3 regions of the Streptomyces sp. NPDC024687 genome follow, and region 2 is predicted to be linked to each of the others. Evidence: riboswitches for the same ligand, from Rfam matches in the RefSeq annotation. Region 2 holds a riboswitch; each other region holds the start of a gene.
What was found. Region 2 has a riboswitch for cyclic di-AMP ahead of ACZ39I_RS31710 (transglycosylase SLT domain-containing protein). Riboswitches for the same ligand answer to the same signal wherever they lie in the genome.
Positions count from the first base shown of each region.

Region 1 (5,328 bases), on a different contig from region 2:
GGTTCGCCGGAGCCATGCGGTGGTCTTTCAGCACTCGGACGATATCGGCATGCCGAGTGAGAAGTGCCGCGTCGATAACCGGAACCCAGGCAATCGGGGTTTTCTCGCGTAACTCGCGGAGCCCTGGAATGGGGTCTCTACTCTTGCCGGACGAGATCAGTTCGTACTTGGGAAACCTAGTCTCTAAGCCAGTCATCTAGCGCATCTCTCCAGTCACTAATGGAGCTAAACCTATGAACGACAACTCAGCGATACCCGAGAGTCTAGACGTGACCATGTGGCGCCGTCAATATCAACTAGACGCTCTGGCAAGGGAATGGGAGACCGAAGCTCCGTTGAGCGGGGTGACCTGCCACGTCGCCCTGCGCCTACGGGCACCTACGGACCTTCCGTCTTCAGTCTTTCCATGTCACGGACCGCTCACCTGCGGAAACACCTCATTCCCGGATCTTGTGTCAGCCCTGCGGCCATCTCGGCCATCTCGGCCATCTCGGCCATCAGCGCCCGAACGCCGGCGCCACTCCTGTCCGGCTATCGCGGCCTACACGGCCACCGCATTCTCCACTCCGCCTTCACAAGCGATCATGATCGCGGAGGCTCTCCCCATCCCGCAGCCATCCCCATTGAACTGCACAGACACCTCAACGATCAAAACTTGCAGCTGCGTGCCAGAAGATGCCTGCCACACGTCCTGAAGGGCTCGCCCGAATTGCCGGGCGAGCCCTTCACCCTTCCCCGTACAGGCAGCAAAAATAATGGCCCCTCAAAGTACTTTTTCTTTGCTATACGGCGCCCGCGTTAATTCCGCAGGCTCGGCATGTTTACGCCATGTTGCGAATTCCTCACCCGCTCCCCGCGGTCGCCGCCAGAGGAGAACCGCAGCCGGTGCGCGGCAGACATACGCTCGGTATGCAGCGCCGTGATAGCCCGCGCGCGCTCACCGTCCCCGCGCGCCACCGCGTCCACGATCGCGCCGTGCTCCGCCCAGGACTCCACCGGGTTGGCGGGCGCCTCCACCACGTACATCCAGGCGATCTTGTGCCGGAGCTGGGTCAGCATCGAGGTCATGGCAGGGCTGCCGGAGGCCTGGGCGAGCGTCTCGTGGAACCAGCCCCCAAGGGAGCGCAGATCCTCGCTGTTGCCTTGCCTGGCCCGCTCCTGACCCAGCCGGACCAGGCCGCGCAGCACCTTCAGATGGGCCTCGGTGCGCCGCTGGGCGGCCCGGGAGGCGCCGAGCGGCACCAGCAGCATGCGCATCTCCAGGAGGTCGGCGCCCTCCTGGTCGGTCGGTTCGGCCACGCACGCGCCCGCGTGGCGTCGCGTCACCACGAAGCCCTCGGCCTCCAGTGTGCGCAGGGCCTCCCGGACGGGGACGCGGGAGACGCCGTAGCGGCGGGCGAGCAGTTCCTCGGTGAGTCGGCTGCCGCGCTCGTAGACACCGGCGACGATGTCGTCCCGGATAGCCGTGCATACCGAGTGCGCCGGAATACGCATGTCCGACCTCCGTCTTAGTCCCCTTGAAACGTCGCCGATTGACGTGTGTTCAGTGACTCTATTGCAATGAGCGGGAATTTCCGACGGCGGACCGGAATCCAGGGATATTTTTTGGACAGCGGGGCACTGTAAACGCGGAAACCCCGGCTCGGAGGAGCCGGGGCCGAAGAAGATCTCGCGGTACGTCGTCAGACACTCACGCCGTGCGAGCGCAGATAGGCGACGGGGTCGATGTCCGAGCCGTACTCGGCGGTGGTGCGGGCCTCGAAGTGCAGGTGCGGCCCGGTGACGTTGCCGGTCGCGCCGGACAGGCCGATCTGCTGGCCGGGGGTGACCGACTGGCCGACCGAGACGCCGATGGACGACAGGTGGCCGTACTGGGTGTACGTGCCGTCGGCCATCCTGATCACGATCTCGTTGCCGTACGAGCCGCCCCAGCCGGTCTCCACGACGGTGCCGCGGCCGACCGCGTGGACGGAGGTGCCGCTCGCGGCGTGGAAGTCGACGCCGGTGTGGCTGCCGGAGGACCACAGGGAGCCGCCGGTCTTGTAGCCGGTGGAGATGTAGGAGCCGGAGATCGGGGTGACGAAGCTGTTGAGGCGCTTGCGCTCGGCCGCGCGGGCGGCGCGCTCTTTGGCCTCGCGCTCCTCCTTGGCCCGTGCCTCGGCCTTCCTCTTGGCCTCCGCCGCCGCCTTCTTCCGCTCGGCGGCCTGCTGTTGGGCAGCGGCCTGGGCGTCGAGCTGATCGGCGAGGGAGTCGCCGACGCTGACGACGGGCATGAGCCCGGTCTGCTCGACGGAGTTCCCGGCGGCGAGCGCCGGAGCGGCGAGGGTGCCGATGACGCCGGTGGTGGCGAGGGCCGCGACGCCCGCCGCATTGGCGGTGGTGCGCTTCATCCGGCTGGGACGACGGTGCTTCCCGGCGGCGCAGGTGAACGCCATGTAGTGGGTGGTCCTTTCCTTCCTTCTCGCCTACCGGGTTAGCTGACGGGTTCGGAGCAGGAAGGTCTCCTACGGACCCCCTCGCAGCGCGCGCGGGCGTCCGATTCACCCCAGGGACAACGCATGTGGGTCCCCGGCTCCCCTGGCTCGCGCCATGCGGGGACTCGGCGATGACTGTCCGGTGCCGCGGACGCGGCGCAGTGCCTGACGAACAGCCGGGATGACGCTAAGCGGGCCGACTTTCAATCCCCAAACCGATCACGGTTTTTGTAGCGCATCCCACAGGCAAGACAGGCAACCTCCTGCCCAATTCGGACATCTAAGGGCCCTGGTGACGCTTCCGTCACCAGGGCCCCTGTGCGGCGCCTGCTCTGCCGGCCCCTCTACTCGGCCGACACGACCTTGACCTCGCCGATGCCGAGGGCCGCCACGGGCTCCTTGATCGCGGCCGCGTCGCCGACCAGGATCGTCACCAGACGGTCCACCGGGAACGCATTCACGACGGCCGCGGTGGCCTCGACGGTGCCCGTCGCGGCGAGCTGCTGGTACAGGGTCGCCTGGTAGTCGTCCGGCAGGTGCTGCTCGACCTGGTCGGCCAGGGTGCCCGCCACGGCCGCCGCCGTCTCGAACTTGAGCGGCGCCACGCCGACGAGGTTCTGTACGGCGACGTCCCGCTCGGCGTCGGTGAGGCCGCCCTCCGCGAGCGTGCGCAGCACGGTCCACAGGTCCTCAAGGGCGGGACCGGTGTTCGGGGTGTCGACGGAGCCGCTGATGGCGAGCATCGCGGCGCCCGAGCCGTCCGGGGCGGACCTGAGGACCTGCCCGAACGACCGCACGCCGTAGGTGTAGCCCTTCTCCTCGCGCAGGACACGGTCCAGCCGGGAGGTGAGAGTGCCGCCGAGGCAGTATGTGCCGAGCACCTGCGCGGGCCACACGCGCGCGTGCCGGTCGGCGCCGATACGGCCGATCAGCAGCTGCGTCTGGACGGCGCCGGGGCGGTCCACGATGACGACCCGGCCGGTGTCGTCGGCGGTCACCGGCGGCATGGGGCGCGGCTGGGCCGTGGAGCCGGTCCAGGAGCCGAGGGTGTCGCCGAGCAGCTCGTCCAGATCGATGCCGGTGAGGTCGCCGACGACCACGGCGGTCGCGGTGGCTGGCCGTACGTGCTTCTCGTAGAACCCGCGCACCGCCGCGGAGTCGATGTTCTCGACCGTCTCCTCGGTGCCCTGGCGCGGGCGGGACATGCGCGAGTCCGCCGGGAACAGTTCCCGGGAGAGCTCCTTGGCTGCGCGGCGGGACGGGTTGGCGAGCTCGTGCGGGATCTCGTCCAGGCGGTTGTTGACGAGCCGTTCGATCTCGCTGTCCGCGAAGGCGGGTGCCCTCAGGGCGTCGGCCAGCAGACCGAGCGCCTTGGCGAGGCGGGAGGCCGGCACTTCGAGGCTCAGCCGGACGCCCGGGTGGTCGGCGTGCGCGTCGAGGGTGGCGCCGCATCGCTCCAGTTCGGCGGCGAACTCCTCGGCGGAGTGCTTGTCGGTGCCCTCCGAGAAGGCGCGCGCCATGATCGTGCCGACACCGTCGAGGCCGGCCGGTTCGGCCTCCAGAGGAGCGTCCAGGAGCACCTCGACGGCGACGACCTGCTGGCCGGGGCGGTGGCAGCGCAGGACCGTCAGGCCGTTGTCGAGCGTCCCGCGCGTGGGGGCCGGAAAGGCCCACGGCCTGGCGTCGCCCGCCTGGGGCTGGGGGTGGAAGTCCATCGCGGCGAGCTCGCTCACTGGGCCGCCTCCTCGTTCTCGTCCTGGTCGGCGGGGGCTTCGGCAGTGGTGGGTTCGTACACGAGCACCGCCCGGTTGTCGGGGCGCAGCTTGGCCTTGGCTACCTTCTGGACGTCCTCGGCGCTCACCTCCAGGACGCGCTCCACGGCGGTGAGGGCGAGCTGCGGGTCGCCGAACAGGACGGCGTAGCGGCACAGTTCGTCGGCGCGGCCCGCGACGGTGCCGAGCCGGTCCAGCCACTCGCGCTCCAACTGGGCCTGGGCGCGCTCCATCTCCTCGGCGGTCGGGCCCTCCTCGGCGAACCGGGCGAGCTCCTCGTCGATGGCGGCCTCGATGACCGGCACCTCGACGTCCCCGGACGTCTTCACGTCGAGCCAGCCCAGGGAGGGCGCACCCGCCAGGCGCAGCAGTCCGAAGCCCGCCGCGACGGCCGTACGGTCGCGCCGTACGAGACGGTTGTAGAGGCGGGACGACTCGCCGCCGCCGAGGACGGTGAGCGCCAGGTCGGCCGCGTCGGCCTCGCGGGTGCCGTCGTGCGGCAGCCGGTAGGCGGCCATCAGCGCGCGCGCGGGGACCTCCTCCTCGACGACCTCGCGCAGCTGCTCGCCGATGATCTCGGGGAGCGAGCCGTCACGCGGAGCGGACTTGCCGTCGTGCGAGGGGATGGAGCCGAAGTACTTCTCGACCCAGGCGAGCGTCTGCTCCGGGTCGATGTCGCCGACGACGGACAGGACGGCGTTGTTGGGGGCGTAGTACGTCCGGAAGAACGCGCGCGCGTCCTCCAGGGTGGCCGCGTCCAGGTCGGCCATCGAGCCGATCGGCGTGTGGTGGTACGGGTGGCCCTCCGGGTAGGCGAGCGCGGTCAGCTTCTCGAACGCGGTGCCGTACGGGACGTTGTCGTAGCGCTGCCGGCGCTCGTTCTTGACGACGTCGCGCTGGTTCTCCATCGACTCGTCGTCGAGGGCGGCCAGCAGCGAGCCCATGCGGTCGGCCTCCAGCCAGAGGGCGAGCTCCAGCTGGTGGGCCGGCATGGTCTCGAAGTAGTTGGTGCGCTCGAAACTGGTGGTGCCGTTGAGCGAGCCGCCGGCGCCCTGGACGAGCTCGAAGTGCCCGTTGCCGTG
Region 1 is NZ_JBVHLJ010000015.1:37,477-42,804, forward strand. Features, by position in the region: gene ACZ39I_RS38615 (cytochrome P450) at 1-196, opposite strand, end outside; gene ACZ39I_RS38620 (GntR family transcriptional regulator) at 799-1,494, opposite strand; gene ACZ39I_RS38625 (M23 family metallopeptidase) at 1,683-2,435, opposite strand; cyclic di-AMP (ydaO/yuaA leader) riboswitch at 2,449-2,615, opposite strand; gene ACZ39I_RS38630 (M16 family metallopeptidase) at 2,819-4,207, opposite strand; gene ACZ39I_RS38635 (M16 family metallopeptidase) at 4,204-5,328, opposite strand, start outside.
Region 1: linked by a shared signal. The riboswitch ahead of ACZ39I_RS38625 (M23 family metallopeptidase) and the one ahead of ACZ39I_RS31710 (transglycosylase SLT domain-containing protein) in region 2 are both predicted to bind cyclic di-AMP.

Region 2 (5,328 bases):
GCCGCCTTCACCAGGGCGTCCTTGGTGACCGCGCCGACGTAGACCTTGCCGTCGTCGGTGATCAGGGCGTTGATCAGGCGGGTCTTGAAGACGGTGCCCTGACCGAACTTGCCGGAGACCTTGTCGCCGAGCGAATCCAGGAAGCCGCCGACGTCACCGCCGACCTCGGAGCCGGACGGGACGCCCTGGCCGCCGGTGTCGAAGGTGGCTATGGAGTCCCAGCCGTCCCCGATGACGTTCAGCCCCTCGGGGCCGCCCTTGCCGAGATCGTCGGAACCCTTGCCGGGGCTGTCACCCGGGCCCTTGCGCAGGCCCTCTCGGTGCTCGGGCGCCTTCGTGGCGTCGCCCTCCTCGACCTTCGCCCCCTTCGGCGGGGTGAAGTCGAAGGTCGAGGCGGCCGGCCTGGTGAAGCTGACCTGGGTGAAGCCCGCGTCCACGACGGCCGCGCCGCCGCTCGCCGGCGTCAGCGTGAACTTCAGCGGCAGCCCGGTCTTGGAGTCCACGGCCACGGTGATCTGACCGACCGTCGAGCCGTCGTCCTTGGGCTTGATGACCAGGCGGTAGGCGTCCCGGCCCGCGACCTGCGCGGTGCCCTCCACAGTCACCGACGTGGTCTTGTCGGCGGCCTTGAGGGCGTCCTCGGCGAGGTCCTTGGGTGTGGCCGGGAGCTCTTCCTTCTGCTTGCCCCCGCTCTCGGAGGCCGTGGTGTGGAAGACCGAGTTGGACTTGCTGTCGTAGCCCCAGACGTCCTTGCCGTTGTGGATGAGGCTGTACTCCGCCGCGTTCTCCAGCAGCGAGACCTTCTGCCTGTCCTCGCCGTCGGCCGCGACGCGCAGTGTGTGCGTGCCGGAGGCGAGTTCGGTGAGCTTGGTGGTGGGGTCGGCGGACGAGCCGTCGCCCGAGCCGGAAGGCCCGGCGGCGGAGCCGAGCGAGCTCTCCAGGCCGCCGAGGTCCGGCAGACCGAGATCGGTGGTGATCTTCACGGTGCCGGACAGCTGCTGCACGTCCGACGCGGCGATCTTCTCGATGAGTTCCTGTGCGCTGATCTTCGGCAGGTCGGGGTCGCCGGAGTCGGCGAGCGCCGGGACCAGCCCGATGGTCGCCGCCGCGACTCCCACCACCGTGGCCGGTACGACGTACCGCGCGGCCTTGCGCCGGCGCGCGGAACGCAACTCTTCGGCGTCCGCGGCGGTCACGCTGTCGTCGGATTCGTACGGTGCCATGTGTGCCTTACCTCCGTCGTCGGCGGCGGCTGTCCACTCCCATGCATCCACCCGTAGCCGCCATTCTCACCCGAATCGGTGAGGAGTGGTGTTTTCCGTGATGTCCATCTGACCAAATCGGCCATGAGAATGCGTCAGACCTCGGAGCCAACTCCGTGTACACCTGGGGTATGACACGACATGCCGACGCCCCCTACGACCCGTAGGGGGCGTTCGCTCTGCCGGACAGCCGGACAGCCGGACGGCCGGACGGCCGGCGCTAGCCCGCGCGATGCACCACCGCGTCGCACAGCTCCATCAGCGCCGCCTTCGCGTCGCACTCCCGCAGCGGCGCCAGGGCCGCGCGCGCGTCCTGCGCGTAGCGCACGGTGTCCCGGCGGGCCTGCTCCAGCGCGGGGTGCGTGCGCAGGGCCGCCAGCGCCTCCGCGTGCCGGGCGTCGTCCGCGAGGTCGGAGTCGAGCAGCTCGCACAGGGCGATGTCCTCGGCAAGGCCGAGCCGGGCGGCCCGCTCCCGCAGCCGCAGCACGGGCATCGTGGGGATGCCCTCGCGCAGGTCGGTGCCCGGCGTCTTGCCGGACTCGCGGGAGTCGGAGGCGATGTCCAGCACGTCGTCGGCGAGCTGGAAGGCGACACCGAGGCGCTCGCCGTACTGGGTCAGGACGTCCACGACGGTCTCGTCGGCGCCCGACATCATGGCCCCGAAGCGGCACGAGACCGCGACCAGGGAGCCCGTCTTGCCGCCGAGCACGTCGAGGTAGTGCTCCACCGGATCACGGCCGTCCTGCGGCCCGGCCGTCTCCAGGATCTGGCCGGTGACCAGGCGCTCGAACGCCTCCGACTGCACCCGGACCGCCTCGGGCCCGAGGTCGGCCAGGATGTGCGAGGCGCGGGCGAAGAGGAAGTCGCCCGTCAGCACGGCCACCGAGTTGCCCCAGCGGGTGTTGGCGCTGTCGACACCCCGCCTGACCTCGGCCTCGTCCATGACGTCGTCGTGGTACAGGGTCGCGAGGTGGGTCAGCTCCACCACCACGGCGGACGGCACCAGGCCCGGCGCATAGGGGTCACCGAACTGGGCGGCGAGCATCACGAGCAGCGGCCGAAACCGCTTTCCACCCGCTCGCACCAGGTGCTGGGCGGCCTCCGTGATGAAGGGGACCTCGCTCTTGGTGGCCTCGAGCAGTCCCTCCTCGACAGCCGCCAATCCGGCCTGGACATCGGCTTCCAGAGCCTGGTCCCGCACGCTCAGCCCGAACGGCCCGACGACGGTCACGAGGGGTCTCCTGTCTGCTGGTGTCTACTGGCGGTCACACGGAATGTCGATAGGTCGCTGCCATCACTCAAGTCAGCGTATCCGGTCACCTTTGGATCACCGATAGCGCCCGCCCCGTCCATGCCAGGCGGTATCGGATCACGGCCGGTATGTTTCCGATCATCTGATAAGAGCAAATATCTACCGACTTGTACGGAATCGGCCGCCATCGCGGGACGGACGCGGGGGCAGTGAATCCCACGGGCCGCCGGTTGAACACGAGTTGAGGCTTCTTGCCCCTTTTGCACCTCTTGCGCTCCAGTGTGACTTGACCCACTCATGCGGGCGAACCGGCATGAAACCGGAATCCACCGATCCGCCTTTGCCGGTGCGCGAGTTGAGGCTTGGCGAACGCAAAGGATCAAGTACCTCAAATGCCTCTTACCAAGGTCAATAGGCACCTCATGTGAATTCGCCACTTGTTCCGGACATGTGCTCTCGCATACGTTCCCGGCCTGTCGGGCGGACGCCGAATCCTGCCACCGCCCGTACACCCACCGAGAACCATGGCAGGAGCGGGGGAACCAGGTTGACCGCCGGACCGGGCGTCTTCGGACATACCGGCACGGCTTGGGGTGAAGTCGCGCCTTTCGTAGGCGTGGCCGGGCATCTCCCGCCCGAACCCGACAGCTCACCTCGCAGGCGACGGAGAGGAACTTCACCATGTCCGCTGCCGCTCAGCACCGACGTACTCGCACCAGCCGTCTCGTCCGCAAGCTCGCCGTCGCCGGCACCGGGGCCGCCGTACTCGCGCTCCCCCTCATCGGCGCCACCACCGCGTCCGCGGCCACCCCGACCGTGCAGACCGCCAGCACGCTCGGCTACTCCAACACCCTCGACGGCTGGATCCGGGCCTCCCTCGCCGTCATGGCGGAGCACGGGATTCCCGGCTCCTACGACGGCATCTACCGCAACGTCATCCGCGAGTCCTCCGGCAACCCCTACGCCATCAACCTCTGGGACTCCAACGCGGCGGCCGGCACGCCCTCCAAGGGCCTGCTCCAGGTGATCGACCCGACCTTCAACGCGTACCACGTGGCCAACACCTCGTGGGACCCGTACGACCCGGTGGCGAACATCACCGCGGCCTGCAACTACGCGGCCCAGCGGTACGGGTCCATCGACAACGTGTTCGGCGCGTACTAGGAACTAGGCGTCACGGAACAGTCTTTCGAGGACGACGGCGACGCCGTCGTCCTCGTTCGACAGTGTCACCTCGTCGGCCACGCCCCTGAGATCGGGGTGGGCGTTGGCCATCGCCACGCCACGGGCCGCCCAGTCGAACATGGGGATGTCGTTGGGCATGTCCCCGAAGGCGATCGTCACCTCGGGGCCCAGACCCAGGTGCCGGGCGGCCAGCGCGAGGCCGGTCGCCTTGGTGACGCCGCATGGCTGGAGTTCGACGGTCCCGGGCCCCGACATGGTGACCGTCGCCAGCGAGCTCACCACCGACCGCGCCGTGACCGCCAACTCGTCGTCGGACAGGTACGGGTGGCGCAGCAGCACCTTGCTGATCGGCTCGCACCACAGGTCGTCGCGCCGGCCGACCCGTACGGCGGGCAGGGTCGGGTGGGGCATCAGATAGCCCGGTTCGATGAGCGTGAGCCCCTCGACACCGTCCTGGTCCACGGCCGCGTACACCTGCCCGACCTCGGCCTCGATCTTGCCGAGCGCGGTCTCGGCCAGCTCCCGGTCCAGGGTCATCGACCAGAGCAGACGGTCCGCGCCGGCGTCGTACACCTGCGCGCCCTGTCCGCACACCGCGAGCCCCGTGCTGCCGACTTCGTCGAGCAGGGACCGCACTCTGGGCGCCGGCCGTCCCGTCACGACGAGATGCCGGGCCCCACTCTCCGCCACCCTCGCGAGCGCGGCCAGCGACCGGTCCGAGACGGTGTCGTCGGCGCGGAGCAGCGTGCCGTCCAGGTCGGTGGCGATGAGTGAATATGCGGTGGAGGCGGCCATGATCAGAGAATACGGATGGTTGGCCCCCGCGACTCGACGCGAACCGGACGGCTCCTGCTTTCACATCCGTTGACGGCAGTTCCGGTTCCGGGGGTGCGGCGGCGCGGGACGACCCGCCGGTATGCGCCACGAGACCGGGCAGGCCGGGCCCGGGCATGTCCGTTGCGGCTCAGCCCTGTTGACGCGGCGGGTGGACAGGGAGCGGTGCGCAACGGCCGGGCCGCCGTGCGCCGCGTCACCATGCCTCGCCTCGCCCCCACCTGCGTCGTGCGGGCCCGCCACCGCACCGCGCCTCGGCGGAGCGCTACGCGGAGTCCCGGACCACCAGTTCCGTAGGGAGGATCACTCCGGCGGTGTCCTCGCCCGCGATCTGGGCCAGCAGCATGCGGACCATCTCGGCGCTGATGCGGTCGAAGGGCTGGCGCATGGTGGTGAGGGCGGGGGTGATGGCGGTGGCCGCCGGGGAGTCGTCGAAGCCGCCGACAGCGATGTCCTCCGGGACCGAACGCCCGGCCTGCTGAAGGACGCCCACGACCCCGAGGGCCATGAGGTCCGAGGCGACGAACACCGCGTCCAGGTCCGGGGCCTGGGCCAGCAGACGGCGGGCCGCCCGTTCACCGCCGCTGCGCCGGAAGTCGCCCTCGACGACGAGCGCCGGGTCGTAGGGCAGGCCCGCCTCGGCGAGCACGTCCCGGTAGCCGCCGAGGCGGTCGGGGCCGCCCGGCATGTCCAGCGGTCCGGTGACCATGCCGATGCGGCGGCGGCCGCCCGCGAGGAGATGGCGGACCATGTCCTGCGCACCCTCCCGGTCGGCGGCGGCCACGTAACTCACCT
Region 2 is NZ_JBVHLJ010000009.1:188,637-193,964, forward strand. Features, by position in the region: gene ACZ39I_RS31700 (LolA family protein) at 1-1,223, opposite strand, end outside; gene ACZ39I_RS31705 (polyprenyl synthetase family protein) at 1,483-2,493, opposite strand; cyclic di-AMP (ydaO/yuaA leader) riboswitch at 3,018-3,192, shown strand; gene ACZ39I_RS31710 (transglycosylase SLT domain-containing protein) at 3,196-3,678, shown strand; gene ACZ39I_RS31715 (HAD family hydrolase) at 3,682-4,494, opposite strand; gene ACZ39I_RS31720 (LacI family DNA-binding transcriptional regulator) at 4,799-5,328, opposite strand, start outside.

Region 3 (5,328 bases), on a different contig from region 2:
GTCGGCGTGACACGGCCGTGCTCCCGGTGGCCTGACGGTCAGAACGCGGCTGTGAAGCCCGCCCAGCTCTCGGGGGAGAAGAGCAGCGCGGGTCCGTCCGGATTCTTGGAGTCGCGGACGGCGAGCAGCCCGGCACAGGGCCCGGCTGACGGCCTCGCCGTCTCGACGCAGTTGTTCGCCCCGGTGCTGTAGCTGCTGCGCAGCCAGCGCACTTCGGGCAGTTCCGTAGCGGTGGTTACGTTCCGAGGCAGTGCGGACATGGTGCCTCCTTACGCGCCGTCACCCATCCCGGCGAGGTAATCCAACGACTCCTCGGGCGAAAGGGCGTGGGACTGAAGGGTGTTGAAGGCCTCGGTGTAGGCCTGGAGGTCTTCTTTCCGTTCGAGGTAGAGGCTACTCGTCAAGTGGTCGAGAACAACCACGTCCAGATCAGAAGTGCGCGAAAATGAGAAGATTACGAAAGGCCCGGTGATACCCACATGCGCCCCGGCAGTGAACGGCAGTACCTGCAGCCGCACTTGGGGCAGCCGCGCCGCCTCCAGAAGTCTGTTCAGCTGCCGGGCCATCACCTCGGGGCCGCCTACCTCCCGCCGCAGCACCGCCTCGTCCAGGACGGCGCTCAACTCCAGAGGCGGCTGGGCGCGAAGGATGTCCTGCCGGGCCAGCCGCACCTTGACCAGGGCGTCGAGACGTTCGTCGTCGAGGCCGTCGACCGCCGCCCGGGTCACCGCCCGGGCGTACTCGGGCGTCTGGAGCAGTCCGGGCACGACCGAGGTCTCCAGCGTGCGCATCGCGCTCGCCTGGGCCTCCAGACTGATGAAGTCCCGGTACGTCGGCGGCAGGACACCCCGGTACGCGTGCCACCAGTGGTGCCGGCCGCCGCTCTCCTCGGAGCCCGCCAATACCATCAGCAGCTCCCGCAGATTCGCGTCCCCCACGCGGTAGGCGTCGAGAAGTAACCGCACATCGGCCGGTTTCACCCCGCTGGCACCGGTCTCGATGCGGCTCACCTTCGACTGGTGCCAGCCCACGAGCCGGGCGGCCTCACCGCTGGTGAGCCCCGCACTCGCGCGCAGCGCACGCAGTTCGGCGCCCAGTTTCCGCCGGCGCACCGCGGGGCCGTGCTGCATGGAGCTACTCCTTACTCCCTACGAGCCGCCCGAATACGGTCTCGCGTCGCAGAGTTCACCGCTTCGAGCGACAGATATATGCACATCTTGGTGGATCGGCACCCGTCACAGCCGCGGTGATGGCACTCTGACGATGAACCACCAGTCCGGGACCGTACTCGAACCATCCGCACCGTGTCGGACTCCGGTCCCGTGGGAAAGGGACGACGTCGCCATGGCAGACCACCTGGAAGCATCCGTCACTCTGCCGAGCGAACCCGCCTCGGTCTCCGCGGCCCGCACCTATGTCCTGAGCACACTGGCGGAGTGGGGGCTGCCGTCCACCACGGACACCGCCGAGACCGTCCGGCTCATCGTCTCCGAACTCACCACCAACGCCGTACAGCACACCTTCGGGCAGTCACCCACCTTCACGGTGGACATCGAGCTGGACCGTGACGAACAACTGCGCATCGGGGTCACCGACAGCCATCCCCGTTTCCCCAAGCGGCTGCCGGCCGCGGTCCAGCAGGACAACGGGCGGGGGATGGTGATCATCCGCTGGCTCGCCGCCGAGTACGGCGGCAAGCTGAGGGTCAGGCCCACCCGGGAAGGCGGCAAGACCGTCTCCATCGAACTTCCGTGGACGGTTCCGGTGCAGCCGGTCACGGCGGCGGGGCAACAGGAGCCGTAGGAGAGCTCATACCGGCCGCGCGCGGCCGAACGCTCCCCGCAGCAGCGCCCGGAAGGCGTCCGCCGCGGGTGCCGCCTCGCCGGTCCGGTGGACGACCGAGATCGTACGGCGCAACGCGCCGGCCTCCAGCTGCCGCGTGCCCACCGGAGTGGCCGCCGTCCGAGCCAGCATCTCCGGCACCACCCCGACCCCCAGCCCCGCGCTGGCCAGCGCGCACACCAGGGCGTATCCCGGGGTCGCCACCAGCACCGACGGTGTGGTCCCGATCCGGGCCAGCACCGCCTCCACCTCCCGCCGGGCCGGATGATCCGGCGCCATGCTGATCAGCGGCTCACCGGCGAGCTCCGCCAGCGGCAGCCGCGTCGAGCCGCCCGCCAGGGCATGCCCGGGGGCCGTCACGAGGACCAGCTCCTCGGTCAGCAGCGGCTCCGCGCTCAGGGTGGCCGGGAGGGCGGGGGGCTCGCCCGGCTCATAGGCGTGTGTCAGCGCCAGGTCGATCTCACCGGCCGCCACCGCGGTGATCCCGGCCGTGGGTTCGTGGAAGGCGACCGACAGCTCCACGTCCGGGTACGCCCGGCGGAACGTGCTCAGCACCGGCGGCAGCAGCTGAATGCCCGCCGTCTGGAAGGTGCCCAGCCTCAGCGTGCCGCCCGACAGGCCGGTCAGCCGGGCGAGTTCGTGCCGGGCCCGGTCCAGCTCGTCCAGCACCCGCCTGGCCCGCGCCACCAGCAACTCGCCCGCACCGGTGAGCCGTGCGCCGCGGTGATGCCGTACGAGAAGAGCGGTACCCGCCTCCCGCTCCAGCTTGGCCAGCTGCTGGGAGAGAGCGGGCGGGGTGTAGCCGAGGCGCTCGGCGGCCCGGGTGATCGAGCCCGCCTCCGCGACGGCGACCAGGGCGGCGAGGCGGACCGGGTCGTACATGGCGAGGCCTGCCTAAAGGAGTGCTTAAGGGAAACCCAGGTTATTCGACATACCTGCTGAAGGCTCCGGCGCGGCAGGCTGGTCCGCATGAACGGACAGATCGTCGCCTTCACCGGGATCGCCGCCGGCATGGTCGCCATGCCGGGCGCGGACTTCACCGTCGTCGTACGTAACGCCCTGGTCTCCCGCCGGGCCGGGGTCGCCTGTGCGCTCGGCGTCGTGGGCGGGCTACTGATCCACACGGCGCTCGCGGTGGCCGGGGTCGCCGCGGTGCTCACGGCCGTGCCCGAGCTGTTCCGGGCGCTTCAACTGCTGGGCGGGGGTTATGTGCTGTACCTGGGTGTACGGACCCTGCTGGAGCTGCGGCGGACCCGCACCCAGACGGTCGTCGAGACCGGCGCGGGGGTACGCCCCCTGCGGCAGGGGTTCGTCACCAACGCGCTCAACCCCAAGGTCCCCATCACCTTCCTCAGCCTGCTGCCGCAGTTCGTGCCCCAGGGGAGCTCCACGCTGCCCAGGACGCTGCTGCTCGCGCTGATCGTGGTCGCTCTCGCGCTGGTGTGGTTCCCGGCGGTGGCCGTGCTCGTGGACCGGCTGGGGCGGTGGCTGCGCCGGCCGCGGGCGGCCCGGGCCGTCGCCGGGGTCACCGGAGGCGCGTTGACGGTTCTCGGCATGATGCTCCTGGCCGAGCCGCTGCTCGCGGTCTGACCACCTCGCGGTGCGCCGACGGAGGCATCGGGGCGGCTGTGCCGTCCTGCGCTTCGGAAGCCCGAGGGGGCGGCGGGAGGTCAGGTCGCCGCCGCCCCCTCGGGGTCACTTGACCCGGCCGTACCAGACGCTCTTCGTCCAGATCTTCTGCAGTCGCACCACGTCCCCGGTCTTCGGGGCGTGCCAGATCTTTCCCTTCCCGGCGTAGATGCCGACGTGGTACACGTTCGAACCCGAGTGGAAGAACACCAGGTCGCCGGCCTTGCGGCTGCCCACGCCGATGTGACGGGTCTTGTTGTACTGCTGGGCCGCCGTGCGCGGGAGCTTCTTGCCCGCCTTCTTGAACGAGTACAGCGTGAGCCCTGAGCAGTCGAAGCGGCGGGGCCCTGTGGCGCCGTACTTGTACGGCGAGCCCTTCTTGGAGGCCGCTACCTTGAGTGCCTTCGTCGCAGGCGTCGCGGCCGCGGCGTCGGGCGCGAGGCCCGGGACCACGACGGAGCCGCCCACGGCGGCGATGGCGAAGGCCGAGGCCGTACCGGCCCGGACCATCAGCGACGGGACACGATTGAGCGCAGTCATGCGCAACCCTTCGTCAGCCGCCTGTGAAGGATGACCTGTCGGATTCGGGCTGGCGAAGTTGCCCGGCCGCTGACGCGGCTTCACCCCAAGGGACACTCGGCGCGGTCATGGCGTGACCGTTCCGGCGACCCGTCGTGCTTGGGTCCTCCACTCCTGCCGATCCACTTCTGTCGACCGGTCATCCGGGCGGCGGCAGGACTCGGCGTCCGCCCGGATCGCCCCGCCACTGTGGCGGGGGCTTGTCGTCAGACAGGGATCTTGGCGCACGGAAGTGCGAAAAGCCCAACGGAACCGTTGATTTGTGGTGTTACTCACCACTCACCCGTTTGGGTGGACACCCCTTCGAAGGAAGGGGTGTCGAGGGGGTCACAGACCCCCGGACCAGCACGGAAAGGTCTCATTCCGGTCCCGAACAAGGCGCGTTGTGCAACTCCGACGCTCGCAAAAAAGGAGCCGCGCCTCCTCCAATAGGGGGTACGTCGTTTGGTCCGTTTCGACTCAGCTCCGGACGCCTCGTCAACTGTCGGGCTCCGGAGGCACGGTGACCCGGGCCGTACGCCGCTCGCCGTCCAGGACCCGCAGCGCCCGCGCCAGCGTCGCGGCGTGCAGTTCGCGCTCACCCCTGCTGTGCATCAGCACGAGCGCGTCGCGCAGCTCGGTCGCCCTGCTCACCAGCGCCTGCGCCGCGCGCAGTCCGCCGTAGGTGTCCTCGCGCCGGGCCGGGTTGATCCGGCCCAGCAGGTCGACCACGTCGAGATAACGGTCGATCAGCTCGCCCTCGGCGCGCGTGAGCGCGGGCAGCGGTGGAAGGTCCGGCACCATCGACGGCTCACCTCGCGCCCGGCGCGGTACGGGAGGGCCTGCGGCTCGGGACGATCGCGTCCGCCAGGCCGTAATCCACGGCGCCCCGCGCGTCCAGGACCTTGTCGCGCTCGATGTCCGCGCTCACCTGCTCGGGGCTGCGGCCGGTGTGCCGGACCAGCATCTCCTCCAGGCGGGCCCGCACCCGGGCCAACTCGTCGGCCTGGATGGCCAGATCGCCGGCCTGTCCCTGCACCGGCTCGCTCAGCGCGGGCTGGTGGATCACCACCCGGGCGCCCGGCAGGACGGACCGCTTGCCCGGCGTGCCCGCCGCCAACAGCACCGCCGCGGAGGAGCCGGCCTGCCCGAGGCACGTCGTCTCCACGTCACAACTGACGTACTGCATCGTGTCGTAGATCGCCGACATCGCGCTGAACGAGCCGCCGGGGGAGTTGATGTACAGCGAGATGTCCCGGTCGGGGGCCTGGTACTCGAGGTACATGAACTGCGCCATCA
Region 3 is NZ_JBVHLJ010000004.1:116,844-122,171, forward strand. Features, by position in the region: gene ACZ39I_RS17260 (DUF397 domain-containing protein) at 39-260, opposite strand; gene ACZ39I_RS17265 (helix-turn-helix domain-containing protein) at 270-1,130, opposite strand; gene ACZ39I_RS17270 (ATP-binding protein) at 1,345-1,803, shown strand; gene ACZ39I_RS17275 (LysR family transcriptional regulator) at 1,810-2,724, opposite strand; gene ACZ39I_RS17280 (LysE family translocator) at 2,812-3,432, shown strand; gene ACZ39I_RS17285 (C40 family peptidase) at 3,538-4,011, opposite strand; cyclic di-AMP (ydaO/yuaA leader) riboswitch at 4,015-4,194, opposite strand; gene ACZ39I_RS17290 (hypothetical protein) at 4,528-4,833, opposite strand; gene ACZ39I_RS17295 (ATP-dependent Clp protease proteolytic subunit) at 4,841-5,328, opposite strand, start outside.
Region 3: linked by a shared signal. The riboswitch ahead of ACZ39I_RS17285 (C40 family peptidase) and the one ahead of ACZ39I_RS31710 (transglycosylase SLT domain-containing protein) in region 2 are both predicted to bind cyclic di-AMP.